2 regions of the Streptococcus sp. IsoGale022 genome follow, and region 2 is predicted to be linked to the other one. Evidence: predicted binding sites of a transcription regulator. Region 2 holds the regulator's gene; the other holds the start of a gene.
The links. Region 2 encodes Rex, which represses fermentation and respiration genes when NADH is low (regulators of the CRP and FNR family bind a similar motif). Its sites were predicted from a motif close to TTGTGAANTANTTCACAA; they were not measured.
Positions count from the first base shown of each region.

Region 1 (8,492 bases), on a different contig from region 2:
CATCATTGACGACCTGCGTGCAAAAGGTGTCGGTATTATCTACATTTCTCACCGGATGGATGAGATTGCCCGCATCACAGACCGCGTGACTGTTATGCGGGACGGCGAGTATGTAGGCACGGTCAATACCAAAGACACCACCAAGGATGAAATCATCTCGATGATGGTTGGACGGACGATTTATGAAGATCCCAAGGCTGCATCAACAGTAGCAGAAGATGCCCCTGTGGTGCTGGAGGTGAAAAACCTCTGTGCAGGAACGGCCGTTAAAGATGTGAGTTTCAAACTCCATAAGGGTGAAATTCTAGGCTTTTCAGGATTGATGGGAGCCGGTCGGACAGAAGTTGCCCGTTTGCTGTTTGGTGCAGACAAAAAAGAAAACGGTTCCATTATTATAAATGGGAAAGAAGTAAGCATCAATTCTCCCCAGGATGCCATTCGGGAAGGAATTGGTTACTTATCTGAAGACCGCAAGCGCTTTGGCTGTATCGTGGACATGACCATTGCCAACAATACGGTCATAACCAATCTTGATAAGTATATCAAGGCTGGATTGATTGATGATGGTGCTATTGTCAAGGCGAGTGATCAGTTTGTTCAATCTTTACATACCAAGACACCGTCATCCAAACAGCTGGTTCGCAATCTTTCGGGAGGCAACCAGCAGAAAGTGGTCATCGCCAAATGGCTGGAACAAAATAGTGATATTTTAATCTTTGATGAGCCGACACGAGGGATTGATGTCGGTGCCAAAAGTGAAATATACACACTGATGAATGATCTGGTTGCTCAAGGCAAATCCATTATTATGATTTCGTCAGAACTGACAGAAATCTTACGGATGAGCGATCGAATCGTAGTCATGTGTGAAGGTAGAAAAACGGGTGAGCTGGATATTAGCCAAGCAACACAAGAGAGAATCTTGGCGCTAGCGACTGACCGTTAAAAGTGAAAACAGAGGTGTTTACGTATGGAAGAGAAACAATCCTTATGGATGAAATTAGAAAAAACAGTTGGTTTACAAAAGCTGATTGCCTTGATTGCCTTGGTGGTAATCTTTGCCTTCTTTGCCATCTCCAGCGAATCATTTCGTTCGTTTGATACAGTAGTCAGTATCTTAGATGCGTCATATTATATTGGTTTCCTTGCCATTGGGGTCACATTTGTCATCATTACAGGTGGTATTGACCTCTCTATTGGTACGGTGATGATGTGCTCGGCTATTATCGGGGGCGTCCTTCATACCAAGATGGGCTGGCCGCTCTGGCTGTCTTTGCTGGCCATTCTAGTCATTGGAGGATTATTCGGTCTGCTCAATGGAATCATGGTCGCAAAATTCGGTTTGCCGCCTTTTATCGCGACGCTGGGTACGATGATGATTTCCCGAGGTCTGAGTTCCATTGTCTCAAATGTCCAAAGTGTAACCTTCCCTCTTCGTGGAACAGGTGAAGGTTGGTACAAAGATTTATTCCGAACCCAGGGTAATTTCCCGACAGGCTTAATCGTGCTGGTGCTTGTGGCTGTCCTTGCTGCGGTAGTATTGAACAAGACAAAAATTGGCCGCTATATCTTCGCTATTGGCTCCAATAAAGAAGCTACTCGTCTGTCTGGGGTCAATGTTGTCAAATGGGAAGGCATGGCCTATGTCATAGGCGGTCTGTCAGCAGGGCTTGCTGCCGTTGCTTATGCGGCCACCTACTCTACGATTCTGCCAGGTACTGGTAATGGTATGGAGCTGGATGCGATTGCCGGTGTCGTAGTAGGGGGAACTTCTCTAGCTGGCGGTGTCGGATCTGTTATTGGTACCATTATCGGGGTCTTCATCATGTCAGTCCTGAAAATTGGTTTGCCTTATATCGACCTACAGCCCCACTATCAACTCTTTATTACTGGTTTCGTTGTTATCGTCGCTGTTTATTTTGATATTTTCATTCGCAAGAATAAGAAGAAATAAGTACAGCCCTCGCTATCATATTCATGAATTTATAAGATATAATAGGAGTTTTTACCATGAGAAAATCATTTAAATTTGCTACTGCGGCACTTCTTGCTGCTGCTGCAATTGGACTAGTTGCTTGTTCTTCTAAGAAAGACAGTAATAAAGCTACAAACAGCAAGGGTGGGGACTATCGTGTAGAAGTAATTGCCAAAGGATTCCAACACGATTTCTGGAAAGCCGTAAATAAAGGTGCTGAACAAGCAGCAGATGAATTTGGAGCCAAGATTACTTTTGTCGGCCCTCAAAATGAAACCGCTATCGCAGAACAATTGGAACAGTTGAACAATGCCATTAACAAAAATCCAGATGCGATTGCCCTAGCAGCGCTTGATACCGAATCAGAGCTAGATGCCATCAAACAAGCCCAGGCCAAGAACATTCCTTTGATTGGTTTTGACTCAGGAGTTCCAGGTGCACCAGACGGAGCAATCAAAGCAACCGCCTCTACAGATAACCATGCTGCTGGTGCCAATGCAGCAGAACACTTGTTCCCATTGTTAGAAAAGAAATTGGGCGACAAACCGGTTCGTATCGGGGTGGTTTCCCAAGAAGCAAATTCACTTTCTATCACACAACGGACTTCCGGTTTCATTGATAAGATGGTTGAGTTGCTAGAAAAGAAAGGCATCAAAACGGCTGTTGTTGGTCACGATAAATTCAAAAACAATGTCTCTGAATCAGATGCCAAAGCTATCATTGAAGTTCGTGTACCAGCACAAGTAGACGATGCAGCTGGTAAGACAGAAGCATCCACTGTGCTCGAAAAATCAGATACAGTCGCTATTTACGGTTCAAATGAATTTGCAGCTAAAGCTATTATCAACGCAAATGGCAGTTTCAAGGAATCCAAGCTCGGTGCAGACAAGATTTTGGCTGTCGGTTTTGACTCAGGTGCCTTGCAGCAAGATGCCATTCGCAATGGTCTCTTTGTAGGCTCTGTTACGCAAGACCCAATTCAAATCGGCTATCAATCTGTAAAATTAGCTATTGAAGCGGCTCAAGGAAAAGAAGTCAAAGATGTAGACACTGGATCAAAATGGTATGATGCCAAGAACATCGACTCTGATGAAATCAAACCATTGCTTTACCAATAATCAAAATCGTTTGTAAAGATTGGTGTATTGGAGGAGATGAGAATGACATTGATGAAATTACTGGCCATTGACCTAGGTGCTAGTTCAGGTCGTGTCATGCAAGCAATTTACAATGGCCATAGTATCCAGCTATCAGAAGTTCATCGGTTCAAAAACGAGCCGATGAACGTGAATGACGGTCTTTATTGGAATATCCTGCATCTGTTTGGAGAAATCAAGATTGGGATCAAGAAAGCTTCAGCAGATGGGATTCCTATTCGATCCATATCCGTTGATACATGGGGTGTGGACTATGCCTACCTAGACCAAAACGGAGATCTGCTCTACCAGCCGCATTGTTATCGTGACAATCGTATGGGCCAATACGAAGAAACTTTTTATAAGAAAATCAGCAAAAAGGCGCTTTTTGAGGAGACAGGCGTACAGCCTGCCTGCATTAATACTGTTCTGCAACTATTCGCTGATTTGCAGGAAAAGCCCCATTTGGCAAGAGTTGCAGAGCGTGTGCTCTTTATGCCGGATTTGATTAACTATCTTTTGTCAGGTGTTTTATCCAGCGAGTATACCATTGCCAGTAGCAGCGGTTTGCTCAATATCAATTCTCAGACATGGTCTGACAGCGTTTTTGAGACGCTAGGGATTCCTAAAAAGTGGTTTGGTGAGGTGATACAGGGAGGAAAAGTCCTGAGAAGCCTGTCGCCACGGATCACACAAGAGCTGAAAATTGAGCCTTTTGATGTCATTGCTGGGGCTGGTCATGATACAGCGGCAGCTGTTCTGGCTATTCCTTATGCGAGTGAGCAGCCAACAGCCTTTATCTCTTGCGGTACTTGGTCTCTGGTCGGTCTAGAATCTCAGAACCCTGTGACCAGCCAGGAAGCTTTAGAGGCCAATCTGACCAATGAAGGCTGCTTTGACGGACGCTATCGGATTTTGAAGAATACGACAGGTCTCTGGATTATCCAAGAACTGCAGCGGGACTGGCGCTTGCAAGGAGAGGACATCAGCTTTGCTGAAATGGTGAAACTAGCAAGAGACGTCACGAATAATCGCTCTTGGATTAACCCCAATGATGCTATTTTTGCAGCTCCGGGAGACATGGAGGCTAAGGTCAAGGAGCGTTGCCATATGACCAACCAGCCTGTCCCGCAAAGCAAAGGAGAGGTTGTCCGAGTGGTCTTGGAAAGTCTCGCTTTTGCCTACCGTCAAACCGTGGAGCAAATTGAGAGCCTGACCGGTCAAAAAATCGAGCAGATTCACATGGTCGGCGGCGGTATCCAAAACGAACTACTCTGCCAGCTGACAGCTGATGTAAGCCAGAAGTCAGTCCTAACAGGGCCGATTGAAGCCAGCGCTTTGGGAAATATTTTGGCACAGCTTTTGACCTTGGGTGAGATTCAAGATCGGCAGACTGCCCAAAAGCTCATCAAGGATTCAGAAAAGACCAAGCAATACCAAGCTCAAGAAGGCTCAGATTTGGCTCAGTCCTATCAAGAATTTCAAGCAAGTATGAAAGTAGGAAGTTAGATGTTAAAGCATATTCCAACTATTTTAAGTCCAGAATTGGTCAAGTATCTGATGGAGATGGGGCACGGAGATGAAGTGGTCATTGCCGATGCAAACTTCCCTGCCCATAGGATTGGTCAGCGGGTTGTTCGCTGTGACGGTCACGGAGTTCCAGCGCTGCTAGATGCTATCTTGACTGTGCTGCCCTTGGATACCTATAGCGACTACCAAGCAGGTCTTATGCAGGTAGTGCCGGGAGATCCGACCGTACCAGTCATCTGGGATGACTACAAGGCTTTATTAGAAAAGAACTATCCAGGTACAGCCATTAAAGAATTTGAACGCTTTGCTTTCTATGAGCAGGCGGAAAAAGCTTATTTGGTCATCCAAACGGGCGAGGGAGCTCTGTACGGCAACATCATTTTGAAAAAAAGGTGTCATTGCCAGCTAATGAAAAAAACAGGTAAGAGGTGGACAAGGTTGCTTCTGGAAAGGAATGCCCTTGTTCCTCATCCTTATCTGGGAATTTCTTTGCTTTTTTTATCAATCGACTTGTTAAAAAAATCACAAAAATCTTGCAAAAAGCAAAATTTTGCAGTATTATTATATTAACAATATAATTCAAAAGGAGAAATTATATGTCTACATTTTACGTACCCGCTGTCAATCTTATTGGCAAAGGTGTTGTCAAGGAAGTTGGCCCTTATGTTAAGGAGCTGGGTTATAGCAAGGCCTTGCTAGTGACGGATAAGTTTATCGAAGGCAGTGATATCCTGCCGCAAATCCTAGCACCACTAGATGCGGAAGGCATCCAGTATGTGGTCTTCAGCGATGTTGAGCCAAACCCGACTTGTAAGAACGTCATGGATGGTGTAGCTGCTCTCAAGGAACACAACTGTGACTTCATCATCAGTGTCGGCGGAGGTTCACCTCAGGATGCGGCTAGCTGTATTTCAGTTATTGCGACAAATGGTGGTAAACCACAAGACTACGAAGGCTTGCACAAGTCTGCTAAGAAAGGTCTGCCGGTAGTGGCAATCAATACTACAGCAGGAACTTCAGCTGAAATTACCATTAACTATGTCATTACAGATGAGGAACGCAAGGTTAAGATGGTTATGGTGGACAAGAATAGCTTGGCCCTGATCTCAGTCAATGACCCTGAACTCATGGTATCTAAACCAGCTGCCCTCACAGCAGCCACAGGTATGGATGCTTTGACTCACGCAGTCGAAGCTCTCGTCACACCAGGAGCCTACGGTGTAACCAAGAAATTATCTATCGGAGCTATTGAACTTATCAAGGAATACCTTCCTCGTGCGGTTGCCAATGGCCATGATATTGAAGCGCGTGAAGGCATGGTGAATGCCATCTTCCTTGGTGGTATGTCCTTTAACAATGCTGGACTAGGTTATGTTCACTCTATGGCTCACCAGCTTGGGGCAGTTTACAATCTGCCGCACGGTGTCTGCTGTGCCATGCTCCTGCCAGTTGTAGAGCGTGAAAATGCTAAACGGGTACCAGAAGCTTTCCGCAATGTTGCCAAAGCTCTTGGTCTGCAAATCGAAGGCAAGACTGATGAAGAATGTGCAGCTTATGCTATTTCTGAAATCGAAAAATTGTCTGAAACGGTTGGCATTCCGAAGAAACTCACTGAACTTGGTATCGAAGAAAAAGACTTTGACTTTGACTACCTATCTAAAAACGCTTTGATTGATGCTTGTGCGCCAGGTAATCCCTTCATGCCGACTCTAGAAGAAACGATTGCTTTATATAGAGAACTCTTCTAAGAACGAAAAAATTCTGCTGAAACAAACAAGGCTCTGCATGACTCTAGCTTGCAGGGCTTTTTTATAGGAATGAAAAGGATCTAAACGAAAATTTTGATTACAACTGTAAATTTATTTTAAAAAATTATGTAAAATCTATTGACAAATAAATTCTATCATGATAAAATTACAACTGTAAACAAAAAAGTTTACGTAAATTTAATCAGAAGGTATGAATACAGCCGGAAGGCAATTATTTTTGGGAGGATTGGAAATTATGTAAAATTATCTTCGTCTGAAAGAGATTTGATTCACTCATAAAAGTAGAGACTGACTCAGTCTTGATTTTTGGAAATCGAATAAGTTATGTAAAATAATAGATTGGAGAAGATCTCCCAAATGAATATTTATAGTAGATAAGGAAAAGATTTCTTATCTGAAATTTTGGCAAAAATAAAAATTATGTAAAGCGAAAAATGAAGAAAAGTGAGGCAATGCTATGAACAACAACTACAACAATTTTAACAATATGGACGACCTTTTCAACCAACTCATGGGACGCATGGGCGGCTACAACAGCGAACACCGGCGCTACTTGATTAATGGTAGAGAGGTCACACCGGAAGAGTTTGCTCAGTACCGGGCTACTGGCAAGCTCCCCGGTCAAGGAGCAGGGGAGCAGACTAGCCAGACTGCTGCTCAAGGACCTAAGCAGGATGGTATCCTGGCTAAGCTAGGTCGCAATCTGACTCAGGAAGCTCGTGATGGTAAGTTAGATCCAGTCATTGGGCGCAATAAGGAAATCCAAGAAACTGCTGAAATCCTTTCCCGCCGGACTAAGAATAATCCGGTTCTGGTCGGAGATGCTGGAGTTGGTAAGACAGCTGTCGTAGAAGGATTGGCACAGGCTATCGTCAACGGTGATGTGCCAGCGGCCATCAAGAACAAGGAAATTATCTCTGTTGATATTTCCGGTCTGGAAGCTGGTACTCAATATCGCGGTAGCTTTGAAGAAAATATCCAAAACTTAGTCAATGAAGTCAAGGAAGCCGGCAACATTATACTCTTCTTTGATGAAATCCATCAAATCCTAGGAGCAGGATCTATCGGTGGAGATAGTGGCTCTAAGGGCATGGCGGATATTCTCAAACCAGCGCTTTCACGTGGAGAGTTGACTGTTATCGGGGCTACTACTCAGGACGAGTACCGTAACACCATTCTCAAAAATGCAGCTCTGGCTCGTCGTTTCAATGAAGTCAAGGTCAATGCACCGTCTGCCGAAGATACCTATCAGATCCTTCGAGGTATTCGGGACCTGTACGAAAAGCACCATAATGTCATCCTGCCGGATGAAGTGCTGAAAGCGGCTGTGGACTACTCTGTTCAGTATATTCCACAGCGGAGCCTGCCAGACAAGGCGATTGACCTAGTCGACGTGACTGCTGCCCACCTGGCAGCCCAGCATCCAGTAACCGATGTTCATGCGGTTGAACATGAGATTGCTGAGCAAAAAGACAAGCAGGAAGCAGCTGTTGAAAAAGAAGATTATGAAGCAGCTCTGAATGCCAAGACCCGCATTGAAGAGCTGGAAAAGAAAATTCAAAACCACACCGAGGATATGAAGGTGACGGCGACAGTCAACGATGTAGCGGAGTCTGTTGAGCGGATGACGGGAGTGCCGGTATCTCAAATGGGTGCCAGCGACATTGAGCGCCTCAAGGGCATGAATGACCGTCTCAAAGCCAAGGTTATTGGTCAAGACAAGGCTGTAGAAGCTGTAGCTAGGGCTATCCGCCGAAACCGTGCAGGCTTTGATGAAGGCAACCGTCCAATCGGAAGCTTCCTCTTTGTTGGTCCGACAGGTGTCGGCAAGACTGAGCTAGCCAAGCAACTGGCTTTGGATATGTTCGGTACCAAGGAAGCGATTATCCGTCTGGATATGTCAGAATACTCCGACCGGACTGCTGTTTCCAAGCTGATTGGTACCACTGCAGGCTATGTCGGCTATGATGATAACAGTAATACCCTGACCGAGCGTGTGCGCCGCAATCCTTACTCTATCATTCTCTTGGATGAGATTGAAAAGGCGGATCCACAGGTGATTACCCTTCTCCTTCAAGTTCT
Region 1 is NZ_JAKZJI010000015.1:55,137-63,628, forward strand. Features, by position in the region: gene RG608_RS08500 (sugar ABC transporter ATP-binding protein) at 1-946, shown strand, start outside; gene RG608_RS08505 (ABC transporter permease) at 971-1,954, shown strand; gene RG608_RS08510 (ABC transporter substrate-binding protein) at 2,011-3,093, shown strand; gene RG608_RS08515 (rhamnulokinase family protein) at 3,136-4,620, shown strand; partial or broken gene RG608_RS08520 (RbsD/FucU family protein) at 4,621-5,031, shown strand; gene RG608_RS08525 (iron-containing alcohol dehydrogenase) at 5,238-6,389, shown strand; gene RG608_RS08530 (ATP-dependent Clp protease ATP-binding subunit) at 6,868-8,492, shown strand, end outside.
Region 1: the regulator Rex is predicted to act here: its motif matches at 5,152-5,169, upstream of RG608_RS08525 (iron-containing alcohol dehydrogenase).

Region 2 (8,492 bases):
AGGCTCCTGAAGTACGAGACACCCAAGGCAGGGTCTTGATGATTTGGAGAGCTGGCCGAACAGTCGCTGCCGTAGAGTGGATTGCTCCTGAAACCATCCCTTGAACCTTACCAAGATAAACCAACATGACCCCAAAGTAGTTGACATCTTCCTTGAGCAACTGGCGTGCTTCGTCTGCTGTGATTTTCCCTTTTCGACGCTCAACGAATGCTTCTACCAATTCCTCAAAGCAGGAACAGTTTGAAGGATCAATAACCTGATATCCTTCTTTTATTCCCTCAATTTCTAGATAAATGCGGATTTTATCAGGATTCCCCAAAAGAACTGGTGTAATACTGGTTTCTTTTACCAATAGTTTAGTCGCCTGCAGAATACGCGGTTCTTCACCCTCTGGCAAGACAATCTTTACTTCCTTATCCTTCAAGGCTTCACGAATTGAGTCAAAAATTTTCATGCTTCTTTACACTCCTTTATCTATTTAGCTTTTAATTTCTCGATAACTTGTTTAAAATCATCCGGCAAAGGACTGGCGCGCTCAACTTCCTGGCCACTAAAAGGATTATAAAATTTCAAAGAATGACAATGTAAAGCCTGGCGCTTTATTCCGTGTTCCAAACTTCCTCCATAAAGGTCGTCACCCAAAAGCGGAAAGCCAATATTTGAAAAATGAACGCGGATTTGATGAGTCCGCCCGGTATGCAGATGAATATCCACCAGATAGACATCTCCAAATCGCTCTATGACCTTGTAACTGGTATGAGCATACTTGCCATCCTCTGTCACGCATCTCGTAATGATACTCTCAGGGTTGCGCCCAATCGGAGCAATAATCTCGCCTTGTTCTTCTAAGAGTCCACTACCCCTAACCAGAGCGTAATAGCGCTTTTCTATCAGCTTCTTCTGCAGCTGCTTGTCCAATCTGGCATGAGCATAGCCATGCTTGGCAAAGAGCATGAGCCCACTTGTATCCCTATCCAGACGCGTCACGATATGCACCTGCTGGTTTTCATAGCCCTGACGAATATAGTAAGCCTTGACGAAATTAGCCATAGTATTGGAATGGTTAACACTGGGAATACTAGCCACCCCTGCCGGCTTATCCAAAACCAAGAAATGTTCATCTTCATAGATGACAGACAAGTCCTTATCAACAGCCTTCAGACTTTCAAATCCCTTTTCAGACGGGATATCAATCGTTACCCTATCGCCAATATCCAAGAGATAAACAGCGTTCTGAGGCTGATGGTTGACGAGAATGTTCCCTCCGGAAAATTTTATCTTAGCCAAGAGGCCTTTGGAAATTTCGTGCCGTTTTAAAAAGGTCTTCACCTTGACATGCTCATCGGCAATAAACTCAAACCTCATTCCTTGCACTCTCCAATAAAGGAGTCTCTGACACGATTCCAAAAGCTGGTATGACTTGGCGAAGCCACAAAATGTATCTTATGATTGTCAATCTGATACTCAATGCGGACAATATTTTTGAAAGAGAAAGTCTGATTATCAACCGCGATAGTGTGATAGTCACTGCGGGTCGGCACTAACTCAATCTTATCCTTTTTGGGAACAATGACCGACGAGCCCAACGTCCGATAAACCCGATTGTTGAGACTGGCAATTTCTGTTACTTGCAAGGCTTCAATGGTCGGATGCAATACCGCTCCACCCAGAGATTTATTATAGGCTGTACTTCCCGTCGGAGTAGAAACGGAAATTCCATCTCCTCGGAAACGCTCGAAATGAACCCGATTGATAATGACATCGGCTACCATGGTTCGATCCGAGCGCTTGATTGTTGCTTCGTTCAAAGCACGAATGATGCGTGTATCATCATTTTCAAAAGTGATTTTGACATTTAAAATCGGATAAGAAACTTGAGCACCGGAGTCTAATTTGAGATTTTCTACCAGCTTATCTAGTTCAAAATCACGGTAGTCCGTATAGAATCCGAGATGGCCTGTATGCACACCAACAAAGCGAACCCGGTCCAGCTGTTCTTCATACATATGAAAAGCCGATAGCAACATGCCGTCACCACCCACCGAAATCACGATGTCGGGATTCTTAGGAGTTAAAATAAAGCCGTTCTGTTTCAGCTTCTGCTTCAAATCCTGATAAACTTGTTCACTCTGTCTTTTCCGATTGCGGATAATCGCTATTTTTTTATCTGTATTCTTCATCTGTATCATCACTATTTCCCACACCGTCATTTAACTTGCGGTGAAGAGGGTCAAAGAGGGCCTGAGCCTCCTGGATAGCGTCACGGATAGCACCCATCTCCTCATCCAGCTGATAAGCAAGATTAGCTGTGGTTTCCAAGCGACATTTGATTTCCTCGGGAAATTCTCCTTTATACTTGTAATTCAAAGAATGCTCAATCGTTGCCCAAAAATTCATCGAAAGGGTGCGAATCTGAATTTCAGCCAGAATAAGCCTATGACCATTAATCGTATCAACTGGATACTCTATAATCACATGGTAGCTCCGATAGCCACTGGCTTTTTTGTTTTTGATGTAATCTCGCTCCTGGACGATACGCATATCGGTCCGGTTTCGCAGGACTTCTAAAACCTCATCCACATCATCGACAAACTGGACCATGACCCGTAAGCCAGCGATATCCTGCATCTCCTGCTCGATATTTTCCTCGCGAATGCCTCGCAGAATCATCTTTTCTTTAATGCTCTCAATCGGCTTGACTCGTCCGGTCACAAACTCAATCGGGGAATGACGCTGCTGCTTGCGGTATTGCTTTCGCACTCCACGCAACTTAATTTTCAGCTCTCCAACCGCTTGAATATAGGGGTCTAGAAACTCTTCCCATTCTATTGTCATACACTTACCTTGTCATATCATTATTTTTTGTATAAAATAAACACAACTGTTATTATAACATAAATCGCTTTCAAACAAAAGCAAAGAAAAGGATATGAAAATGAATCACTTAGAAATTGAATTCAAAACCATGCTGACCAAAGGAGAGCACGACCGTTTGCTCCAGTTGTTTGCTGACATCACTCCCGTTAGCCAGACCAACTATTATATCGAGTCAGACCAGCAAAGTATTCGTCACGCTCACATGGCTTTTCGAGTACGAACTTTTAAGTATCGCGAAGCTGAGCTGACGCTCAAGATTCCTCAAGAAGTCGGAGCCTTGGAACTCAATCAGAACTTGACACCAGAAGAAACCAAAAATATTTTACAGAACAATATCTTTCCTGCTGGTGAGATTTTAGATACACTGATTCAAAAAGGACTTCCCATTCAAGACTTAAAAATTTTAGGTTCTCTAGAGACTATTCGCTATGAAAAGGAAGACGAAATTGGTCTGCTGGCTCTGGATGAGAGCCACTATTATGGCAAAACAGACTTCGAACTTGAAGTCGAAGTTGAAGATTTCGAAAAAGGAAAGGAAAATTTCCTTGACTTCCTAAAGCAGCACAAAATCGACTACAAGCCTGGCAAGAGCAAAATAGCAAGATTTTCTGAAAACTTGTAAATCCAAGACCACAAAATAGCTGAAATAATCTATTTTTTTTGGTAAAATAAAAGGTAGCAATTTAAAGCCTATTGAAAAATAAATTTCATAGAGCATTAAATATAAAAAGAGACAAAAAGAGGACGGTCCAACTCATGTCAGATAAAAAAAATATGAAGCTTTTTTCCCTCAACTCCAATCATTCCATAGCTGAAAAAATCGCTGAGGCTGCTGGGGTTCCTTTGGGAAAACTTTCCTCCCGCCAATTCTCGGACGGCGAGATTCAAATTAACATCGAAGAAAGTGTCCGTGGCTATGATATTTACATCATTCAGTCTACTAGCTTCCCTGTCAATAATCACTTGATGGAACTCTTGATTATGGTTGATGCCTGCAAGCGTGCCAGTGCCAATACGATTAATGTTGTCATGCCTTATTTTGGTTATGCCCGTCAGGATCGGACTGCTGCTCCTCGCGAGCCAATCACAGCTAAACTGGTTGCCAACATGCTTGTCGGAGCTGGAGTAGATCGTGTGATTTCTCTGGATCTTCATGCCGTGCAGGTCCAAGGTTTCTTTGATATCCCAGTTGATAACCTCTTCACTATCCCACTCTTTGCCAAACATTATTGTAATATGGGGTTAACGGGAGATGATGTCGTTGTCGTCAGCCCTAAAAACTCTGGTGTTAAACGCGCTCGAAATCTGGCTGAATATCTGGATGCCCCTATCGCTATCATTGATTATGGCGAAGACGAGGCAGGTCGCTCTGAGGGCTATATCATCGGAGATGTCGAAGGCAAGAAAGCTATTCTGATTGACGATATTTTAAATACCGGCCGGACTTTCTCTGAAGCAGCTAAAATTGTCAGCCGCGAAGGCGCAGTCGAAATTTATGCCGTATCCAGTCATGGACTCTTTGCAGATAAAGCTGCAGAATTACTGGATAATTCTCCTATCCGGGAAATTCTTGTGACCGACTCTGTTGATACCAAAGAAAAAACACCTAAGAATCTCCACTACATTACAGCAAGTGAACTGATTGGTGATGCCATTGTCCGCATCCAAGAAAGAAGACCAGTCAGCCCGCTCTTTGCCTATCAAAAGAAATAAGGTAACCGGAGTGATTTATTTAGATAATGCTGCTACAACTGCTTTGTCGTCCGCTGCAATCCAAGCAATGACCAAGACTATGACCGTCTTTGGAAATCCTTCCAGTACGCACAGCCATGGCCGAGAAGCTAGTAAACTGCTCAGACAAGCGCGTGAGGATATTGCTCATGCCCTGCATACTCAAAGCAATAAGATTCTTTTTACTTCAGGCGGCACTGAAAGCAATAATACTGCTATCAAAGGCTATGCCCTTCGTCACCAGAACCGAGGGAAGCATATTGTCACCACCGCTATTGAGCACCATGCTGTCTTAGAAGTGGTAGAGTACTTAGTAGACAAATTCGACTTCGAAGCTACTTTTGTTCAGCCAGTGGATGGTCAGATTCGAGCGGAGGATATTAAGAAGGCACTTAGACCTGACACTATTCTTGTATCTGTCATGGCAGTTAATAACGAAACTGGTGCTATCCTTCCCATTAAGGAAATTGGTAAATTACTGCAAGAACATCCTGCTGCTTTTCACGTTGATGCTGTCCAAGCAATTGGTAAATTTCCCATCTCCCCTGACGAGCTAGGGATTGACTTTCTATCTGCTTCAGCTCATAAGTTTCACGGTCCCAAAGGCGTTGGCTTCCTTTATGCCAAGAAGATGGATTTTGACAATTTCATGCACGGTGGTGATCAGGAAGAAAAACACCGGGCCGGAACTGAAAATCTAATCTCTATCACAGCCATGGCGGCGGCTCTGTCAGAAAGCATGGAACATCTAAAAGAAAATCTAGAGCGTGCACAAGACTTAAAAGACAACTTACTTGCTGACTTATCGGACATTGACTTTTACTTAAATGAAAGTCAACCAAGCTTGCCATATGTCATCAATTTGGGATTTCCCAATCAAAAAAATGACCTGCTTCTGCTTCAAATGGATTTAAATGGCTTTTCCATTTCAACAGGCTCAGCCTGCACAGCCGGAGCTATACAACCCAGTCATGTCTTGCAGGCTATGTATGGCAGGGATTCCAATCGCTTGTATGAGTCCATTCGGATCAGCACTTCGGACCAAACGACTTTGCAAGAGATTCAATCATTTACAAAGAAATTAAAAGAAATTTTAGGAGGATAAGATGGCCTTTCAAACATCTGTTAGCTTAGCAAACTGTGAATATACCTATTCACTTCACCCAAATGTCAAGAAATTCACCTTGCGCGACAATACATTCGCTGAAAGCAAGGTTGGCAACTATGAACTCTCTCGTCTGCTGGAATCTGTACCCAATAGCGGAAATGGCTTTCTGCTGAAAATCATCGTCAATAAAGATTTGAATGGCTTCAAAATCAACATCACTGACAAATCAGGCCTGCGCTTGGTCAATATTTTCAAATCAGAAGATCATCACATTATCCAACAAAAATTTTATTTCTTGATGGATAGCTTGGTTGAAAGAAATATTTTTGAAAAGACACCACAATAAGCAAGATTCTCGTAATTTTGCTTTTTTGGTTTTGACTCTTCAAAATTTAAACGAGCTTGACCTCTACTTGGAACGCTTGAAAATATCAAATGACTAATCGAACCAAAAGAAAGGATTAACCATGGTTGAACTGACCTATTTGGACTCATATAAGGTAAAACGAACACTCACCTATGAAGACTTCGACGAATTTCTTCTAGCCTTCTCTGGCTGCGTCACGGTTCCTGACTCGCTCAAGGTGCTTACTGTTACTTATAAGGGACACCAGCTGCCTTTTACAGGGCTAATTGGGGACTTGTACCGCCAAATGTACCAGTTAGACCTACGTCCCTATCAGGACTAAGTTTTTCACCCCTACCATTCCCAGCGATTACTGATTTTCTTTTTTATAAATCAAACATCCTTAATTAGTTGATTTTTTCACAAACTTCCTATAAAATAGAATTAGAAAGGTTGTGATTTTGTGAAAACTGAAAAAAATACTACAATTCCTCGAGCAACAGCTAAGAGACTGTCGCTCTACTATCGTATTTTTAAACGGTTTAATGCTGAGAAGATTGAGAAAGCCAACTCCAAGCAAATCGCTGAAGCCATTGGTATTGACTCTGCTACTGTCAGACGAGATTTTTCTTATTTCGGTGAACTTGGCCGCAGAGGATTTGGTTATGATGTCAAGAAATTAATGAACTTTTTTGCTGACCTCTTGAATGACAATGCTATCACCAATGTCATGATTGTTGGTGTTGGTAATATGGGGCGGGCTCTACTGCACTATCGTTTTCATGAGCGCAATAAAATGAAGGTTGTAATGGCTTTTGACACAGATGACCATCCAGAAGTTGGCAGCACAACCAACGATGGGATTCCTATCTATGGAATTTCCCAAACCAAAGAAAAAATACAGTCAGGAAATGTGCAAACTGCCATCCTAACTGTACCTAGCATAAAAGCCCAAGAAGTCGCATCTATCTTAGTTCAGGCTGGTGTAAAGGGTATTCTCTGCTTCTCACCAGTGAACCTATCCCTGCCTAAGGACGTGGTCGTTCAGTATGTTGACCTGACTAGCGAACTGCAGACTCTGCTCTACTTCATGAGAAAAAATGATTATTAATTTGAAAGAGGTATTAAACACTCTATGAGTAAACCTATTATTGGAATAACCGGAAATGAAAGAGAAATCCCAGACGATCACTTCATCCATATGAGCTATACAGCGACAGGATTCGTTGAGGGAGTTAAAGAAGTTGGCGGAATTCCAATGATTTTGCCAATCGGTGATGAAGAAATGGCTAAACAGTATGTTTCCATTGTCAATAAATTAATCATCACAGGCGGTCAGAATGTATGTCCCCAGTTCTATGGAGAAGAAAAAGTCATTGACAGCGATGATTATCTACTCAAACGGGACATTTTTGAATTAGCTTTAATCAAGGAAGCCCGTCGTCAAAATAAACCAATCTTCACCGTCTGCCGCGGAACTCAACTTTATAATGTCGCCCTAGGCGGTACTCTTCATCAAGACATTGAAGATCATTGGCAAGATAGCTCTGCTGAGTACACAACTCAAAGCATGGTGACCAAGAACGGCTCCATTCTGCATGAAATCTATGGCCCTGCATCTGAAATCAACTCCTTCCACCACCAAAGTATCAAGGATTTAGCTGCTGGCCTAGAAGTCATCGCCTATGATCCGCGAGATAAAATTATTGAAGCCATCACTTCTACTGACGGCAGTCCTTTCCTTGGCGTCCAATGGCACCCAGAGTTCTTGTTTGGCTCCAGAGAAGGAGACTTAGCTCTGTTTGATTATGTTGTCAATATTCTTTAAAATCCTCTATTCCTAGAAAAACTTCTGTTCTACACGAATAGAAGTTTTTTATATTCACGTAAATCAAATTATATCATATCTGCCTCTTCTCGGTAGCTATAGTAGTTAGACTTGGACACAATTAAATGATCTAAAAGAACCAAGCCCATCATCTCACACGCTTCTTTCATATGCTGGGTCACCTCATCGTCGTTTCTGCTAGGAACGACTGAGCCTGATGGATGATTGTGTACCAGTATGATAGATGTCGCTAGGTGCTTGAGAGCATAGTGGAGAATTTCTCTTGGCTCAGCAATACTTCTGCTTACAGTCCCCATGAAAATAGTCTGCTGGTGCAAGATTTGATTTTGACTATTAAGATAAATAGCAACCAAGCACTCCTGCCTCATGTCTCCTAGCTCTTGCTGCATCTTCTGAGCTAATTTTTGACTGCCCATAATCTGCTCTTTCTGAAGAACCTCTGCTCGGTTAATCCGACGCCCTAATTCGATAATGGCCTGCAGCTCCACAGCCTTAATCGGACCGATTCCAGAAATAGTCTGCAATTCCTGCAAAGTTAAATACTTAAGATCGTTCAGACTGGAAATAGATGATAAAATTCT
Region 2 is NZ_JAKZJI010000001.1:4,737-13,228, reverse strand. Features, by position in the region: gene pta (phosphate acetyltransferase) at 1-454, opposite strand, end outside; gene RG608_RS00070 (RluA family pseudouridine synthase) at 475-1,365, opposite strand; gene RG608_RS00065 (NAD kinase) at 1,362-2,189, opposite strand; gene RG608_RS00060 (GTP pyrophosphokinase family protein) at 2,164-2,835, opposite strand; gene RG608_RS00055 (CYTH domain-containing protein) at 2,936-3,499, shown strand; gene RG608_RS00050 (ribose-phosphate diphosphokinase) at 3,634-4,590, shown strand; gene RG608_RS00045 (cysteine desulfurase family protein) at 4,601-5,713, shown strand; gene RG608_RS00040 (DUF1831 domain-containing protein) at 5,715-6,062, shown strand; gene RG608_RS00035 (DUF4649 family protein) at 6,184-6,405, shown strand; gene RG608_RS00030 (redox-sensing transcriptional repressor Rex) at 6,526-7,173, shown strand; gene RG608_RS00025 (gamma-glutamyl-gamma-aminobutyrate hydrolase family protein) at 7,198-7,890, shown strand; gene radC (DNA repair protein RadC) at 7,959-8,492, opposite strand, start outside.